Regions from separate parts of the Enterobacter sp. JBIWA008 genome, predicted to be linked through region 1. Evidence: predicted binding sites of a transcription regulator. Region 1 holds the regulator's gene; the other holds the start of a gene.
What was found. Region 1 encodes Fur, which represses iron uptake genes when iron is present. Its sites were predicted from a motif close to ATAATAATGAGAACNACTATCAA; they were not measured.

Region 1 (4,248 bases):
TGCCTAACCCAGGTGCTGCTGAAGATTTCCTGGCGACCATCAACCCGGAATCTCTGGTGATCAAACAGGGTTATGCGGAGCCTTCTCTGAAAGCTGCTGAAGCGGGCAAAGCGTTCCAGTTTGAACGTGAAGGTTATTTCTGCCAGGACAGTCGTTACAGCACGGCGGAAAAACCGGTATTTAACCGTACCGTAGGTCTGCGTGATACCTGGACGAAGATCGGCGAATAATATTGCTGCTCTGGTCAATGAGAAACAAACGCCGCACTATGCGGCGTTTTTTTTTATTTAACGATCAGGGTATTAAGCCAGAGCCTAAAGAGGCGTCGTGAAAATATCAGGTCAATGAGGTGCTACTTATTTTTTTAAAAAAAGTTTGTGTCATTACGAAAATCAAAAAGGTTATAAAAAAGAAAAGAGAATCCACATCTAACCACTGAAATACTTGGCAATTCCCCGTCATTACTCGTCTCACTGCAAATGTTACAAATCACTACCAATTATGTGCACTTCGTCATAATCCTGACTTTTGTCCGCTAAAAAGCATTGATAATTCGCGTCGCGAAAAATAACCTAAAGACGGTAGTTAATTCGAGGGTATTTAAAACTATCCCTGACCATTTGGTCTTTTTTATTTACGCCGTTTCAGGCGTTTTAATTCGTCAAAGAGGAATAATCTATGCGTACGTTCAGTGGCAAACGTAGTGCGCTGGCGCTGGCTATCGCCGGTGTGACAGCAATGTCGGGCCTGGTGGTGACACCAGAGGCGAAAGCGGCGGGCTTCATCGACGATTCGACCCTCACGGGCGGTATTTATTACTGGCAGCGTGAGCGTGACCGTAAAGACGTCACTGAAGACAAATATAAAACCAACCTTTCACACTCCACCTGGAACGCCAACCTGGACTTCCAGTCAGGCTATGCAGCCGATATGTTCGGTCTGGATATTGCTGCGTTCACCGCGATTGAAATGGCGGAAAACGGCGACAGCGGCCACCCGAATGAAATCGCCTTCTCCTCCAGCAACAAAGCGTATAAAGAAGACTGGTCCGGGGATAAGAGCGGTATCAGCCTTTACAAAGCCGCTGCGAAATTTAAATACGGCCCGGTATGGGCGCGCGGTGGTTACATTCAGCCAACTGGCCAGACCCTGTTAGCACCGCACTGGAGCTTTATGCCGGGTACCTACCAGGGCGCGGAAGCTGGGGCTAACTTTGACTACGGCGATGCGGGCGCGCTGAGCTTCTCCTATATGTGGACCAACGAGTACAAAGCACCGTGGCACATTGAGATGGACAAGTTCTACCAGGGCGATCGTAAAACGAAAGTGGATTATCTCCACTCTTTAGGTTTGAAATACGACTTTAAAAATGACCTTGTCCTGGAAGCAGCGTTTGGCCAGGCTGAAGGCTATATGGATCAGTACTTTGCTAAAGCATCGTATAAATTTGATATCGCTGGCAGCCCACTCTCTACCAGCTATCAGTTCTATGGCGCACGTGACAAAGCCGATGCGCAAAATAACTTAAGGACTAATGATGAGGTCGCGCTGGCCAACGATTTGTATGACGGCACGGCCTGGCTGCAGGCTTTAACCTTTGGCTACAAAATAGGCCAGGTGGATCTTCGTCTGGAAGGTACCTGGGTTAAAGCAGACGGTAATCAGGGTTTCTTCCTGCAGCGCATGACGCCAACCTATGCTTCATCAAACGGACGTTTAGATATTTGGTGGGATAACCGTTCTGACTTCAACGCCAATGGTGAAAAGGCGGTATTCTTCGGCGCGATGTACGACCTCAAAAACTGGAACCTTGCAGGATGGTCCGTTGGGGCTTCCTACGCTTACGGTTGGGATGCAAAACCAAGCAGTGCACCGATCTACGATCAGAGCCAGCGTCTGAAAGAATCTGCTTACAGCCTGGATGCTGCATATGTGCTGCAGGATGGCCGAGCGAAGGGCACGATGTTCAAGCTGCACTTCACTCAGTATGACAACCATTCCGATCTGCCAAGCTATGGCGGTGGCTACAACAACATCTTCCAGGATGAGCGTGACGTGAAATTCATGGTTATCGCACCATTCACTATCTTCTGATGAACGCGCTGGCGGGTTAACTTCCGCCGGCATGGAGACTGCACATGATGAAAAAAATCGTAATCGTCGCGTTGCTGGCATCAGGGCTGGTGGCGTGTGCTCAGACTCAGGCGCCGAAAGAGGACACCCGTCTGAAGGAGGCGTATAGCGCCTGTATTAATACTGCGGAAGGATCGCCGGAGAAAATTGAAGCCTGTCAGAGCGTGCTGAACGTGCTGAAGAAAGAGAAAGCGCACGAGCAGTTCGCGACGCAGGAGAACATCCGCGTGATGGATTACCAGGCCTGCATTCAGGCGCGTAAAACCGGTAACGATCAGGAAGTGGCGAAGCGTTGCGACCAGATCTGGAAAGAAATTAGAAGCAATAACAGTAAGTAACCCGCTGTTATCATGCCCGGTGGCGCTACGCTTACCGGGCTTTTTTTTGCCTGAAAACAGGCAAAAAAAAGCCAACCTCGCGGCTGGCTCAGAGTATGAAAGCTTGAGTTACTTAGCATCGTGCGCGTGGTCGTCTTCGCGGCAATCGCCTTCAGCGCAGTGACCGTAAAGGTACAGGCTGTGGTTCGTCAGGCGGATGCCATGACGCGCGGCGATTTCACGCTGGCGTGATTCGATTGAATCATCGCTAAATTCAATGACCTTGCCACAGTCGAGGCAGATCAGGTGATCGTGGTGGTGCTGCTGGGTCAGTTCGAAAACGGATTTACCGCCTTCGAAATTATGACGGGTAACAATGCCCGCGTCATCAAACTGGTTCAGCACGCGATAGACGGTAGCCAGCCCAATCTCTTCACCCATGTCGATAAGACGTTTATAAAGGTCTTCCGCACTGACATGGTGATTGTCTGGACCCTGAAGCACTTCAAGGATTTTTAACCGAGGAAGCGTAACTTTCAGGCCAGCCTTCTTTAATGCGGTATTGTTGTCAGTCATGCGGAATCTGTCCTGTTGCTAAACGATTCACTTCTGTAGGAAGTGACAGAAAATGCACCTGGGATAATGCGTCTCATTATAGAACTGCCATGGCTAAATGAAAACTGCAAGTCTCAGGCAAAATATGCTTATAAAAATGGGGTATCACCAACAAACTTGCTCAATGGAAAACCACATTTTATCAGGGAGACATTGTACAGGTCTGGGCGAAAAAGTTAAAAGATTGTAGCGATTAATTTAATCGGTTTGACCTGGGGCATGGGCGCAACCGCAGTTGCGCCGCGATAAAATCAGGCGTTCAGAATATCGTCCAGGTGCAGTTCTTCACGGATCTGCTTGACCCATTTCTCAACGCGCTCGGCGGTCAGCTCTGGCTGACGGTCTTCGTCGATGGCCAGACCTACGAAATGATCGTCATCGGCCAGGCCTTTAGACGCTTCGAAGTGGTAACCGGCGGTCGGCCAGTGGCCTACGATAACCGCGCCATTCGGCTCAATGATATCGCGGATGGTACCCAGCGCGTCACAGAAGTACTCGGCGTAGTCTTCCTGATCGCCACAGCCAAAGAGGGCGACCAGCTTACCGTTGAAGTCCACTTCTTCTAGCGTCGGGAAGAAATCATCCCAGTCGCACTGGGCTTCACCGTAGTACCAGGTTGGGATACCCAGCAGCAGAATGTCATAGCCTTCCAGATCTTCTTTGCTGCTCTTGGCGATGTCATGCACATCAGCAACGTCTTTACCGAGCTGTTTTTGAATGTTTTTTGCGATATTTTCGGTATTGCCGGTATCACTGCCAAAGAAAATGCCGATGATTGCCATGAGTAAAATAACCTCTTGAAACTTAATAGTATGGTGGCGCAATTCGGCCACGGATAAGGGCAATAATAGCAGAACTGGCAACCCTGCGGAAACAGCTATCGCGCAGGACTGCACTCTGTGCTACATGAAAAGGGCGATAAAGGGGATTTTCAGACTTATGCCTGGCTGCGCAACGTCTCAAGCTGGACGAGCAACATCTCTTCAATGAGCTCGCTGCGGCTGATATTTCGCGCGTCAGCCAGCTCGTTCAGCGCATCGACGGCGTCGGCGTTAAGCTTCAGTTCGACACGCTTAAGCCCACGATTTTTATCGCGTTTAAGCTGGTTGCGTTTATTGATACGCAGCTGTTCATCGCGCGAAAGCGGATTCGTCTTGGGTCGTCCCGGGCGACGCTCATTCGC
Region 2 (4,248 bases), 2.1 Mb from region 1:
AAACGCGGTGCGCGGTCGTGCGGATACCGGTTTTGGCGTTATGACCGAAGACGAGCTTAAAGTGGCCGTCGCCGCCGCGCGCAAGCGTGGTGAAAAAGTGGTGATGACCAACGGCGTGTTTGACATCCTGCACGCGGGTCACGTTTCGTATCTGGCGAACGCGCGCAAACTCGGCGATCGCCTGATTGTGGCGGTTAACAGCGATGCGTCGACAAAACGCCTGAAGGGTGAAACGCGTCCGGTGAACCCGCTCGAGCAGCGTATGATTGTGCTCGGCGCGCTGGAAGCGGTGGACTGGGTCGTGTCGTTTGAAGAAGACACGCCGCAGCGCCTGATTGCCGGTATTCTGCCGGATCTGCTGGTGAAGGGTGGCGATTATAAGCCGGAGCAAATCGCGGGTAGCGAAGAGGTCTGGGCCAACGGCGGCGAGGTGATGGTGCTTAATTTTGAGGACGGGTGTTCAACCACCAACATCATCAAGAAGATCCAGAAAGACAGTCAGTAGTCCGTGCGGGCTGATGCCCTCATCCCAACCCTCTCCCACAGGGAGAGGGAGCAAACCAAAAAAAAACGGCAACTGAGGTTGCCGTTTTGCATTCATTTTATGCCTGGTCATTCACCGGAGGAATCGCCGGGGCAGGCTTCACTTCTTCCGGTGTATTACGGTTTTCCAGCTCGGTCAGACGCTGTTCCAGAAGCGCTAGCTTTTCGCGGGTGCGCAGCAGAACCTGAGTCTGCACGTCAAACTCTTCGCGGCTGACTAAATCAAGGCGAACCAATTGCGCCTGCAGCGTCTGGCGGATTTTCTTCTCTACGTCATCACCAAATTCACGAATGCCTTTTGGCATAGATTCATGAACCTGACGCGCGATCTGCTCAATTTTTTTCGGGTCAATCATTGTCGTTTCCCTTTATGGAAAGGTGTTAGTGTCCATTGTAGCGCGTCATGCCCGGGGTAAACAAAATTGTTTGATGCTTATGCATTGCCCAGGATAATCAATAGCGTTATAGTTATCTCGCTTATTCTCAGGGCGGGGCGAAATTCCCCACCGGCGGTAAATCAGCGTGACGCTGAAAGCCCGCGAGCGCTTTGGGTGACTACTCAAAGGTCAGCAGATCCGGTGTAATTCCGGGGCCGACGGTTAGAGTCCGGATGGGAGAGAGTAACGATCAAGTCGGGCAAGCGCCCGCTCACGTTATCTTTTTGCCGCTTATACGGCGCTCCTAAGACTGCCCTGATTCTGGTAACCATAATTTTAATGAGGTTTTTTTACCATGAATCAGACGCTACTTTCCTCTTTTGGCACTTCAACTCAACGTGTTGAACATGCACTGGATGCACTGCGCGAAGGCCGCGGTGTGATGGTGCTTGACGATGAAAACCGTGAAAACGAAGGCGACATGATTTTCGCCGCCGAAAACATGACCGTTGAACAGATGGCGCTGACCATCCGTCACGGCAGCGGCATCGTATGCCTGTGTATTAATGAAGATCGTCGTAAGCAGCTCGATCTGCCGATGATGGTCGAAAACAACACCAGCGCCTTCGGGACCGGTTTTACCGTGACCATTGAAGCAGCGCATGGCGTGACCACCGGCGTGTCTGCGGCTGACCGTCTGACCACCGTTCGTGCAGCGATTGCCGATGGCGCTAAGCCATCCGATCTGCATCGTCCAGGTCACGTCTTCCCACTGCGTGCGCAGGCAGGCGGCGTGTTGACCCGCGGTGGTCACACCGAAGCGACGATCGACCTGGTGACGCTGGCTGGCTTCAAACCTGCTGGTGTGCTGTGTGAACTGACCAACGATGACGGCACCATGGCGCGCGCACCGGAGTGCATCACCTTTGCCCGCCTGCACAACATGCCGGTGGTAACGATTGAAGATCTGGTTGAGTATCGCCAGGCGCACGAGCGCAAAGCCAGCTGATAATAACAACGCCGGGATGTCCCGGCGTTTTTTTACCCGATTCCTGCGGCCTGCAGCAGAACCAGACTTAATCCCATCACCGACATTCCACACAGCACGCCATAGCTGGGGTTGTTGTTAGGATCGATCTCCTTCGCCAGCGGCATCAGTTCATCCACCGAAAGCGCAACCATAATCCCGGCTACCGCTGCCATAATCGCCGCCATCACTACCGGAGAGACTAGGCTACCAAGGATCAGCCAGGCCAGCACGCCGCCCAGGATTTCGGCCATCCCGGAAATACCCGCCCAGAACACCGCGGTGCGTTTTGATCCCGTGGCGGCATACACTGGTCCAGCGACGGCCAGTCCTTCAGGGATATTGTGTAAGGCGACCGCCAGCGCGATACCAAAGCCCATCTCAAGATTGCTGCTGGCCGTCACGTAGGTCGCTACCCCTTCCGGGAAGTTATGCAGGCTGATGCCAAGCGTTAACAGCACGGCGGTACGCTTGATATTGCGCGGCATGTGCGTCACGTTTTTCTGCATTAAATCCTGCGGATGGGCGTGCGGTAGCATTCGATCGAGGGCAAAGTATCCCAGCAGGCCAAAGACAAACATACCGTAGCCCAGCAGCGGAGACATGCCTTCCGTGCCCAGCGCGGCAGGCAGCATCTCCATCAGAGAGATGAGCAGCATGATCCCGGCAGCAAAGCCCAGTGAGAAGGCCAGTACGCGGTTAGAGGGCTTTTGGCCGAGCACGCCGAGGATCGCACCAATAAACGTCGCGGCGCCCGCCAGTATGGTCAGGATCAAGGGGACTGACATGTATTGCTCCTTGTGATAATGATTCTCATTAATATAATTGATTCATTTCTGGCAAAGCGAGGGGCGAACCTCGGCTTTACACATTCCTTACATTCAAAATTCCTGATGATGATCTTCACGCTTATCTGCGTTCATCTTTGCCCGATTGCACGTAATGTATCACCATTAAATTGACACCTTCTGTAAGGATATCATCATGACTTCTTCCCGTATGCCAGCCCTGTTTTTAGGCCACGGCAGCCCAATGAACGTTCTGGAAGACAACGTCTATACCCGCACATGGCGTAGCCTGGGCGAGACGCTGCCGCGTCCAAAAGCGATCGTGGTGGTATCTGCGCACTGGTTTACCCGTGGGACAGGCGTAACCGCTATGGAAGCGCCAAAAACCATTCATGATTTTGGCGGCTTCCCGCAGGCGCTGTACGACACACATTATCCGGCCCCCGGCTCGCCCGAGCTGGCACAAAGGCTGGTGGATCTGCTGGCGCCTGTTCCGGTTGCTCTGGATAAAGAAGCCTGGGGCTTTGACCATGGCTCCTGGGGCGTGCTGATTAAAATGTATCCTGATGCGGATATCCCGATGGTGCAGTTGAGCATCGACAGCACCAAACCGACAGCCTGGCATCTGGAGACGGGCCGCAAGCTGGCAACCCTGCGTGATGAAGGCATCATGCTGGTGGCGAGCGGTAACGTTGTACATAACCTGCGTACGGCGCGCTGGCACGGTGAGAACACGCCGTACCCGTGGGCGACTTCTTTTAACGACTACGTCAAAGCGAACCTGACCTGGCAAGGCCCGGCTGAGGAGCATCCTCTGGTGAACTATCTGGATCACGAAGGCGGTTCGCTCTCTAACCCGACGCCGGAACACTTCCTGCCGCTGCTGTACGTTCTTGGCGCGTGGGATGGTCAGGAGCCGGTTACGATCCCGGTCGACGGTATAGAGATGGGAAGTCTGAGTATGTTGTCGGTACAGGTGGGGTAATAAAAGCAAAACGGCAACCTCAGGTTGCCGTTTTTAGTGTTTGCACTCTCTCCCTGTGGGAGATGGCATCAGGCCGCGACCTATTCAACAAAAATATGCGGATAGAAGCGTGACAGATCCTGGGTGATCAGCGCGCGATCTTCGCGAATGCCAATCCCGGCCGGCAGATCGTTGATGAGCCAGCTGCCAATCAGCGTATAGCTGTCGCCAAACTTCGGCAGTTGCCAGAACTCCTGGACGATCATCCCTTCTTCGCCGTACGGCCCTTCAACCGCTTCCAGCGTTTTACCGTTTTCGATAATCGACACGTTCGCGCCTTCCCGGGAGAAGATCGGCTTAACGACGTATTTCTCCATTTGCGGGTAATCATCTTCCGCAAAATACGCCGGCAGCAGGTTCGGGTGGTTCGGGAACATCTCCCACAGCATCGGCAGCAGGGCCTTGTTAGAGATAATGCTCTTCCAGGCCGGCTCCAGCCAGCGCACGCCGGCGTCTTCCAGCTTGGTGGAAAACATCTCGCGCAGCATG

Region 2: zupT (zinc transporter ZupT) is a predicted target of Fur. The motif match lies at 2,748-2,770, and genes of this name have one in related genera.

Annotation. Positions count from the first base shown of each region.
Region 1 covers NZ_CP074149.1:1,371,207-1,375,454, forward strand. Annotated here, with positions in the region: gene glnS (glutamine--tRNA ligase) at 1-230, shown strand, start outside; gene chiP (chitoporin) at 679-2,094, shown strand; gene chiQ (ChiQ/YbfN family lipoprotein) at 2,142-2,471, shown strand; gene fur (ferric iron uptake transcriptional regulator) at 2,580-3,026, opposite strand; gene fldA (flavodoxin FldA) at 3,317-3,847, opposite strand; gene ybfE (LexA regulated protein) at 4,003-4,248, opposite strand, start outside.
Region 2 covers NZ_CP074149.1:4,107,219-4,111,466, reverse strand. Annotated here, with positions in the region: gene hldE (bifunctional D-glycero-beta-D-manno-heptose-7-phosphate kinase/D-glycero-beta-D-manno-heptose 1-phosphate adenylyltransferase HldE) at 1-505, shown strand, start outside; gene ubiK (ubiquinone biosynthesis accessory factor UbiK) at 603-899, opposite strand; FMN riboswitch at 1,019-1,169, shown strand; gene ribB (3,4-dihydroxy-2-butanone-4-phosphate synthase) at 1,276-1,929, shown strand; gene zupT (zinc transporter ZupT) at 1,962-2,735, opposite strand; gene ygiD (4,5-DOPA dioxygenase extradiol) at 2,932-3,720, shown strand; gene KGP24_RS19785 (glutathionylspermidine synthase family protein) at 3,801-4,248, opposite strand, start outside.